3 regions of the Streptacidiphilus sp. BW17 genome follow, and region 3 is predicted to be linked to each of the others. Evidence: riboswitches for the same ligand, from Rfam matches in the RefSeq annotation. Region 3 holds a riboswitch; each other region holds the start of a gene.

The links. A riboswitch is a leader RNA that binds a small molecule or an ion and turns the genes downstream of it on or off. The one in region 3 is predicted to bind cobalamin.
Region 1: another riboswitch for cobalamin. It lies ahead of ABH940_RS08210 (ABC transporter substrate-binding protein); the one in region 3 lies ahead of cobI (precorrin-2 C(20)-methyltransferase).
Region 2: another riboswitch for cobalamin. It lies ahead of ABH940_RS12015 (HoxN/HupN/NixA family nickel/cobalt transporter); the one in region 3 lies ahead of cobI (precorrin-2 C(20)-methyltransferase).

What each region holds. Positions count from the first base shown of each region.
Region 1 covers NZ_JBGCCR010000005.1:135,966-138,219, forward strand. The annotation lists gene ABH940_RS08200 (MFS transporter) at 1-602, opposite strand, end outside; cobalamin riboswitch at 737-885, shown strand; gene ABH940_RS08205 (hypothetical protein) at 992-1,180, opposite strand; gene ABH940_RS08210 (ABC transporter substrate-binding protein) at 1,182-2,003, shown strand; gene ABH940_RS08215 (FecCD family ABC transporter permease) at 2,031-2,254, shown strand, end outside.
Region 2 covers NZ_JBGCCR010000008.1:12,289-14,542, reverse strand. The annotation lists gene ABH940_RS12020 (helix-turn-helix transcriptional regulator) at 1-829, shown strand, start outside; cobalamin riboswitch at 867-1,007, shown strand; gene ABH940_RS12015 (HoxN/HupN/NixA family nickel/cobalt transporter) at 1,173-2,249, shown strand.
Region 3 covers NZ_JBGCCR010000006.1:268,967-271,220, forward strand. The annotation lists gene cobM (precorrin-4 C(11)-methyltransferase) at 1-342, opposite strand, end outside; gene cobI (precorrin-2 C(20)-methyltransferase) at 339-1,106, opposite strand; cobalamin riboswitch at 1,136-1,260, opposite strand; gene ABH940_RS10520 (FAD-dependent oxidoreductase) at 1,367-2,254, opposite strand, start outside.

The DNA of each region.
Region 1 (2,254 bases), on a different contig from region 3:
CGGTGCCAGGCATAGACCGCCAGCGCGACGACGACAAAACTGACGGCGTTCACCGTGAACACCACGGCCGGGCCGGAGACCGCGACGAGCAGGCCCGCCAGCGCCGGGCCGACGGCTCGGGCGACGTTGACGTTGAGGCTGTTGAGGGACGCGGCCTGCGGGATCAAGTCGCGCGGGACCAGCTCCGGCTGGATCGCCTGCCAGGCGGGGTTCGTCATCGCCTGACCGCAGCCCATGAGGAACGTGAGCAGCAACAGGACCGTGGGCGTGGCCAGCCCCGCCCCGGTCAGCCCGGCGAGCACCCCGGCGAGCACCGCCATGGCCGTCGACAGCCCCAGCAGAATGTGCCGGCGGTCCAGCAGGTCCGCGAGCACGCCCGCCGGCAAGGAGACGAACAGCACGGGCAGCAGGCTGGCCGCCTGCACCGCCGAGGTGAGCAGCGCCGCGTTGTGCTGGTGCACCAGCATCCACTGGGCCCCCACGGTCTGCATCCAGGTGCCGATGTTCGACACCATCTGGGCCAGCCACAGCAGGCGGAACGCCGGCACCGCCATCGGCGCCCAGGACGACTGCCCGTAGCCCTGCTCCGCCTGCTTCCCCATGGGTTCCCTCTCGGACTGGTCCGGCACCGGTCCGGCACCGGTCGATTCTCCCGCCGATCGGGGTCCGGCGCCGCCCCGCCACGGGGGTGCCCGGCCGGGGATCGCGGCGCAGTGCTAACCTGCCTGAGCCAAAAAATCTGCGCAGCCATGCAGGTTTCCGGCAGCGTGCCAGGCAGCGAAGCCGGTGAAGCCCGCACTGCGGGTCATTCCGGCGCTGTCCCGCAACTGTGAGGGCCCTCTCCACGCGGCCCGAAGCCAGGTCGCCTCCTGCCGCGCTACGACATCGGCCCTCGTGGGAAGGGGCGGTCCGTTTCTGTCGGCGCGCGTCCTGCGCCGCTCGTCGACGGATTGGCTTCTTCCCGTCCCTCGGGAGGAAGCACCACCATGGCTCACTCGTCTGTCCGGCCCCGACCTGCTCGGCGCACCCGGATCGTCCGCGCTGTCTCGACGGCGACCGCCGCGCTCGCAGCCGTGGCCGTCGTCGCCGGCTGCAGCTCCACGAGCTCCGGCAGCGCCGACTCCTCCGCCTCCTCGTCCTCGACGAGCGCGTCGTCGGCCGCCGCGACGTACCCGGTCACGGTGAGCGGCTCCAACGGCAAGGTCACCCTCAAGACCCAGCCGAAGCACATCGTGTCGCTGTCGCCGACCGCGACCGAGGACCTGTACGCGGTGGGCGCCGGCAAGCAGGTCGTCGCGGTGGACTCGGACTCCAACTACCCGTCCGGCGTGCCGACCACGAGCCTGAGCGGGCTGACCCCGAACATCGAGGCCATCGCCAAGTACAACCCGGACCTGGTCATCGCCTCCCAGGACTCCGGTGGCCTGGTCGCCGGGCTGACCAAGCTCGGCGTGCCGGTCCTGATCGAGCCCGCCGCGGCGACGATCAACGACGTCTACACGCAGATCGACGCGATCGGGCAGGCCACCGGTCACACCGCCCAGGCCACGCAGACCGTCACCGGCATGAAGGCGTCGATCACCGCCTCCGTCAAGCAGGCCGGCGCCGATCACGGGAACCTCAGCTACTACTGGGAGGTCAGCGCCAACCCGTACTACTCGGCGACCTCCACCACCTTCGCCGGGCAGATCGCCTCGCTGTTCGGCCTGAAGAACATCGCCGACAAGGCCGACAAGGCCTCCGACGGCGGCTACCCGCAGCTGTCCGCCGAGTACATCGTCTCGGCCCAGCCGCAGCTGATCTTCCTCACCGACAACCAGTCCGCCGACGGCGGGCAGAGCCCGGCGGTCGTCGCGGCCCGACCCGGCTGGTCCGGTATCCCGGCCGTGAAGAAGGATCAGATCGTCGGCCTCAACGACGACATCGCCTCGCGCTGGGGCCCGCGCCTGCCGCAGCTGGTCGCCCAGATCGCGCAGGCGATCGAGAAGGCCCCCACCAAGTGACGCACGGCGGACGGTAACGAGGTAACGGTGACAAGAGGCGGAGTCCGCCCGCGCACCCTGCGCGCCTACGGCATCGCGGTGGTGTTCCTGGCCGCCGCGGTGCTGGTGGGCGCCATGGCCGGAGCGGCGGACCTCAACCCGCTGGCGACGGCCGACGCGCTGCTGGACCGGCTGCCGCTGGTGCACCTGCCGCAGCAGCTCAGCCAGTTGGACCGCGCGGTGCTGTTCCAGATCCGGCTGCCGCGCGTGGT
Region 2 (2,254 bases), on a different contig from region 3:
GGCGGGACACGCGGGCGGCTACCAGCTGGTCGACGGCTACCGGACCCGGCTCACCGGGTTGACCCCGGACGAGGCGCAGGCCGCGTTCCTGACGGCGCTCCCGGACGCCGCCGCCCAACTCGGCCTCGGCGAGGCGCTGGTGACCGCCCAGCTCAAGCTGCGGGCCGCACTTCCAGCGGAGCTGCGCGAGCAGGCCGAGCGGATCCGGCGGAGCTTCCTGCTCGACGCCCCCGGCTGGTACGGCGAGGCCGAGAGCACGCCTCACCTGCCCGCGGTCGCCGCCGCGCTCTGGGCGCGGCGAGCGGTCCTCATGCGGTACCGGCGCTGGCGGGCGCCGGAGGAGATCGAGCGGCGGGTCGAGCCGTACGGGCTGGTCCTCAAGGCCGGACGCTGGTACCTGGCCGCCGGCGGGCCGTCCGGGATCCGCACCTACCGGGTCGACCAGATCCTCGAAGTCCATATGCTGGATCAGGAGTTCGCCATCCCGGACAGGTTCGACCTGGCCGCGCACTGGAGCAGCAGTCTGGCCGACTTCCACACCCGGCTGCACACCGGGGAGGCCCTGGTCCGGCTCACCCCGGAGGGCGCCCGCCGCCTCGGCGTAACGGCCTTGGGCGACGGAGCAGCACAGGACGGATGGACCGAGACCCGGGTGCCCATCGAGTCGATCGACCACGCCCACCAGGAGTTCCTCCGGCTCGGCGCGGACGTCGAGGTCCTGGCACCGGCCGAACTCCGCGACCGCATCACCGAGACGGTGCGTACCCTCGCCGCCCGGTACCAGCCGACGTCCGCACCGTCCTCGGCAGTGAATCAGACACCTGCTTAGATGTGCAGGCTTGTACCCGAGCCCCCGCCACCTCTAGGCTGCCGAAGGTCCCCTCACTGCGCGGGGACAGTGCAGCGTCAGCGAAGTCCGGTGAGAATCCGGCGCTGTCCCGCAACGGTGAACCCCTCGGCACGAGTGAGGGCAAGTCCGGTCGCCTGGCGTCGCACTCCTGGAAACCAGCCTCGCAGGAAGGTCGGTCCGGACCGGGCCCTCCGGGAGTCTCCGACCAGGCCGCGCCGACCTGTGAGCGTCCCGAGGAGGATGCCCAGTGTCCGCGTTCGTCGCCAAGCTACAGATGGTCCGTCAGTCCCTGAGTCCCGCGGAATGGACCAGGATCGGGGTGATGTCCCTGGTGATTCTGCTGCTGAACGGCGTCGGCTGGGGCATCTACATCTTCACTGTGCTCCCCCACCACTTCCACTACGACAAGCTCGGCGTCGGCCTCGGCGTCGCGTTCACCGCCTGGACGCTGGGCGCGCGTCACGCCTTCGACGCGGACCACATCTCCGCGATCGACAACTCCACCCGCAAGCTACTGGCGGACGGTCAACGTCCCCTGGCCAGTGGCTTCTTCTTCGCCCTCGGCCACTCCACGGTCGTCTCCGCCGTAGGCGTCGGCATCACCGTCGCCGCCAAGGCCGTCTTCGGCGCGATGGTCGACCCGAACTCGACCTACGAGACGCTGGGCGGCATGCTCGGCACGCTCACCTCCGCCGGGTTCCTCTACCTGATCGCCGCGCTCAACCTGATCGTGCTCGCCGGGATCTTCAAGGTCTTCCGCGACATGCGCCGGGGCACCTTCGACGAGGAGGAGCTCGAAAGGCAGCTCCAGGCGCGCGGGCTGATGTGGCGCTTCTTCGGCCGCTTCATGCGCTCCATCAACCACACCTGGCAGCTCTTCTTCGTGGGCATGATCTTCGGCATCGGCTTCGACACCGCCACCGAGGTCGTCCTGCTCGCCGCCACCGCCTACGCCGCCACCGCCGGGCTGCCGTTCTACGCCGTGCTGGCGCTGCCGCTGCTCTTCTCCGGCGGCATGATCCTCTTCGACACCTTCGACGGCTTCTTCATGAACTTCGCCTACGGCTGGGCCTTCGCGCGACCTGTGCGCAAGGTCTACTACAACCTCGTCATCACCGGCCTCTCCATCGCCGCCGCTTTCCTGATCGGCACCATCGAGGTGCTCGGCGTACTCACCAGCGAGCTCCATCTCACCGGCGGCTTCTGGGACTTCATGGCCAACTTCGACATCAACAAGGCCGGCTTCGTCATCGCTGGGCTGTTCGCCCTCACCTGGGTCGTCGCGCTGCTCTACTGGCGTTACGGCAAGATCGAGTCCCGCTGGCAGACCGGTCTCGCCGGAGGGACGGAGGCCGCTCCTGCCGACGCCGCAGCGACAGTCACGGCCACCGAGGCCTGAGCCCG
Region 3 (2,254 bases):
CTCGGTCTCCAGGCCCAGCGCGCGGCAGCGGTCCAGCTGCTCCTGCACCGCGCCCCAGAGCGACGGGTCGCCGGAGTGGATCCGGGCCACCCGGCCGCCCTCGCGGGCGGTGCGCTCGTAGACGGCGAGCACGTCCTCCATCGGGATCAGCGAGGAGTCGAGGATCTCGGCGTCCGGACGCGCGTGCTCCAGCACCTCGGCCTGGACCAGGCTGGCGGCCCAGATCACCACGTCCGCCTCGGCGATGGCGCGCGCGGCGCGGAAGGTGAGCAGGTCGGCGGCGCCGGGACCGGCGCCCACGAACGTCACCTTGCCAGTGCTTCCGTTTGCGTGCGTCGTCACAGCTTTCCCCCTCGGCCCTCGCGCCGCGCCGGGGCGATCAGCGTCGACAGATACGGCACTTCTCCGGTCAGCGGCGAGCCGGCCGGGTGCAGTTGCTCGTCCGGCAGGCCGAGCGACGCACCCCAGACGGTGTCGGCGTCGCGCCCGGACTCGGCCAGCGCGGCGGCGACCTGACGCGCGAAGCGGCCGAACTTGTAGGCGACCACGGTGCCCGGACCGGCCAGCGCGTCCTTGAGCACGTCCGCGCCCGCGGTCACCGGAACCAGCGTCAGCGGCTCGGTGCCCTCGGCCAACACGGTGCCGCTCCGGGCGGCGAGGTCCTGCATGGCGGTGATGCCCGGCACGGTCTCGACCGTCAGGCCGGGGACCAGCTCGCGCAGCGTGTGGGCGAGGTAGGTGAAGGTGGAGTACACGTTCGGGTCACCGATCGTCGCGAACGCGACGGTCACCCCGGTGTCCTCGTCCCCGTCCTCGCCTGCGCGGAGCAACTCGGCGACGCGGGCACCGGCGGCGTCCCAGGCGGCCTCGCGGCGGGCCCGGTCCTCGCGCTCGTTGAGGGCGAAGACGACCCGCACCACCTTGGCGGCGTCCGCGTGGTGCAGCACGGTGGCCTCGGCCCGACCGGTCTCGCCGCTGTCCATGACCGGCACGACGACGACGTCGGCTTCGCGCAGTACGCGCACCGCCTTGACGGTGACCAGCTCCGGATCACCCGGTCCCATACCCACGCCGACCAGGCGTGGGCCAGACGCGCGTACGCGCACGGCAGCAGTCCTCACTCGGGGTCCGCGCCCCGGCTCGTGGTAACGGCGGCCAGAGTTCCTGGCTCACGGGGCTTCATACCCCCGCTGACAGTGGCGGGACCGCGCCGGATTCGCACCGGACTTCCTCGTCATTGCCGCCGTGTTCAGTTCTTCAGGTCTTTTCAGGCCTCGAAATCCCACCATGCTGCGCGTATGGCAGTCAACCGGACCTGCTGTGGCCTGGCCCACGCTGGGATCGAGCCCCTGACGCTGTCCCGGAACTACGCCAACCGCGCCCGCACCGCCTCCGCGATCCGCGTCGAGGCGAAGTCCGTACCGCAGACGAAGCGCATGAACGGGCCGAAGCTCGCCGCCGCCGGGAGCCCGGTGAACCAGAGGCCGGGCACCGACGCGGCCATCCCGGCGTCCAGTTCGGGGAAGCCGCCGACCCGGGCGATCCGGCCGCGCAGCTCGGGGGCGAGGAAGGGGACGGCGGACAGGTCCACCCGGTAGCCGGTGGCGGACAGCACGTGGTCGGCGGTGTGCTCGCGGGTCGCGCGGCTGTCGCGGTCCTCCGTGATCAGCACCACCTTGTCGCCCTCGCGCCGGATGCCGCGCAGCGACTGGCCGGTGTGGACGGGGAAGACGCCGTCCGCGCGGGCCCGCAGCCACCAGGCCCCGCTCGGCCCGAGCACCCTCTTGACCAGCTGCAGCCGCGCCTGCACGGGCAGGGCGCGGAAGGACTGCGGGTACCGGGCCATGGTCCAGAGCGACCAGGCCGCGCCCATCGGGGACTCCGGCTGCCACCTGAGGCCGTACGCGGGTGCCGCGCCGAACCGCACGTGCGGCGTGCGGGCCACCAACTCGACCTGCGCACCTGCCTCGTGGAGCAGGGCGGCACCCTCCAGCGCCGACTGTCCGGCGCCGACCACGATGACGGACCGTCCGGCAAGCGCGGCCATGTCGCGGTGCTGCGAGGTGTGCGAGAGGGGGCCGTCCGGCGACGGGCCGTCGGCCCCCAGGACGGTCCGCAGCATGCCCGGGATGTGTGCGAAGCCGGTCAGTCCGCTGGCGACCACGACCGCCGCCGCGTCGAAGGCCTCCCCTCCGTCCAGCTCCAGCCGGAAGCCACCACCGATGTTCTGACGGACGCTCCGTACGTTCTCGCG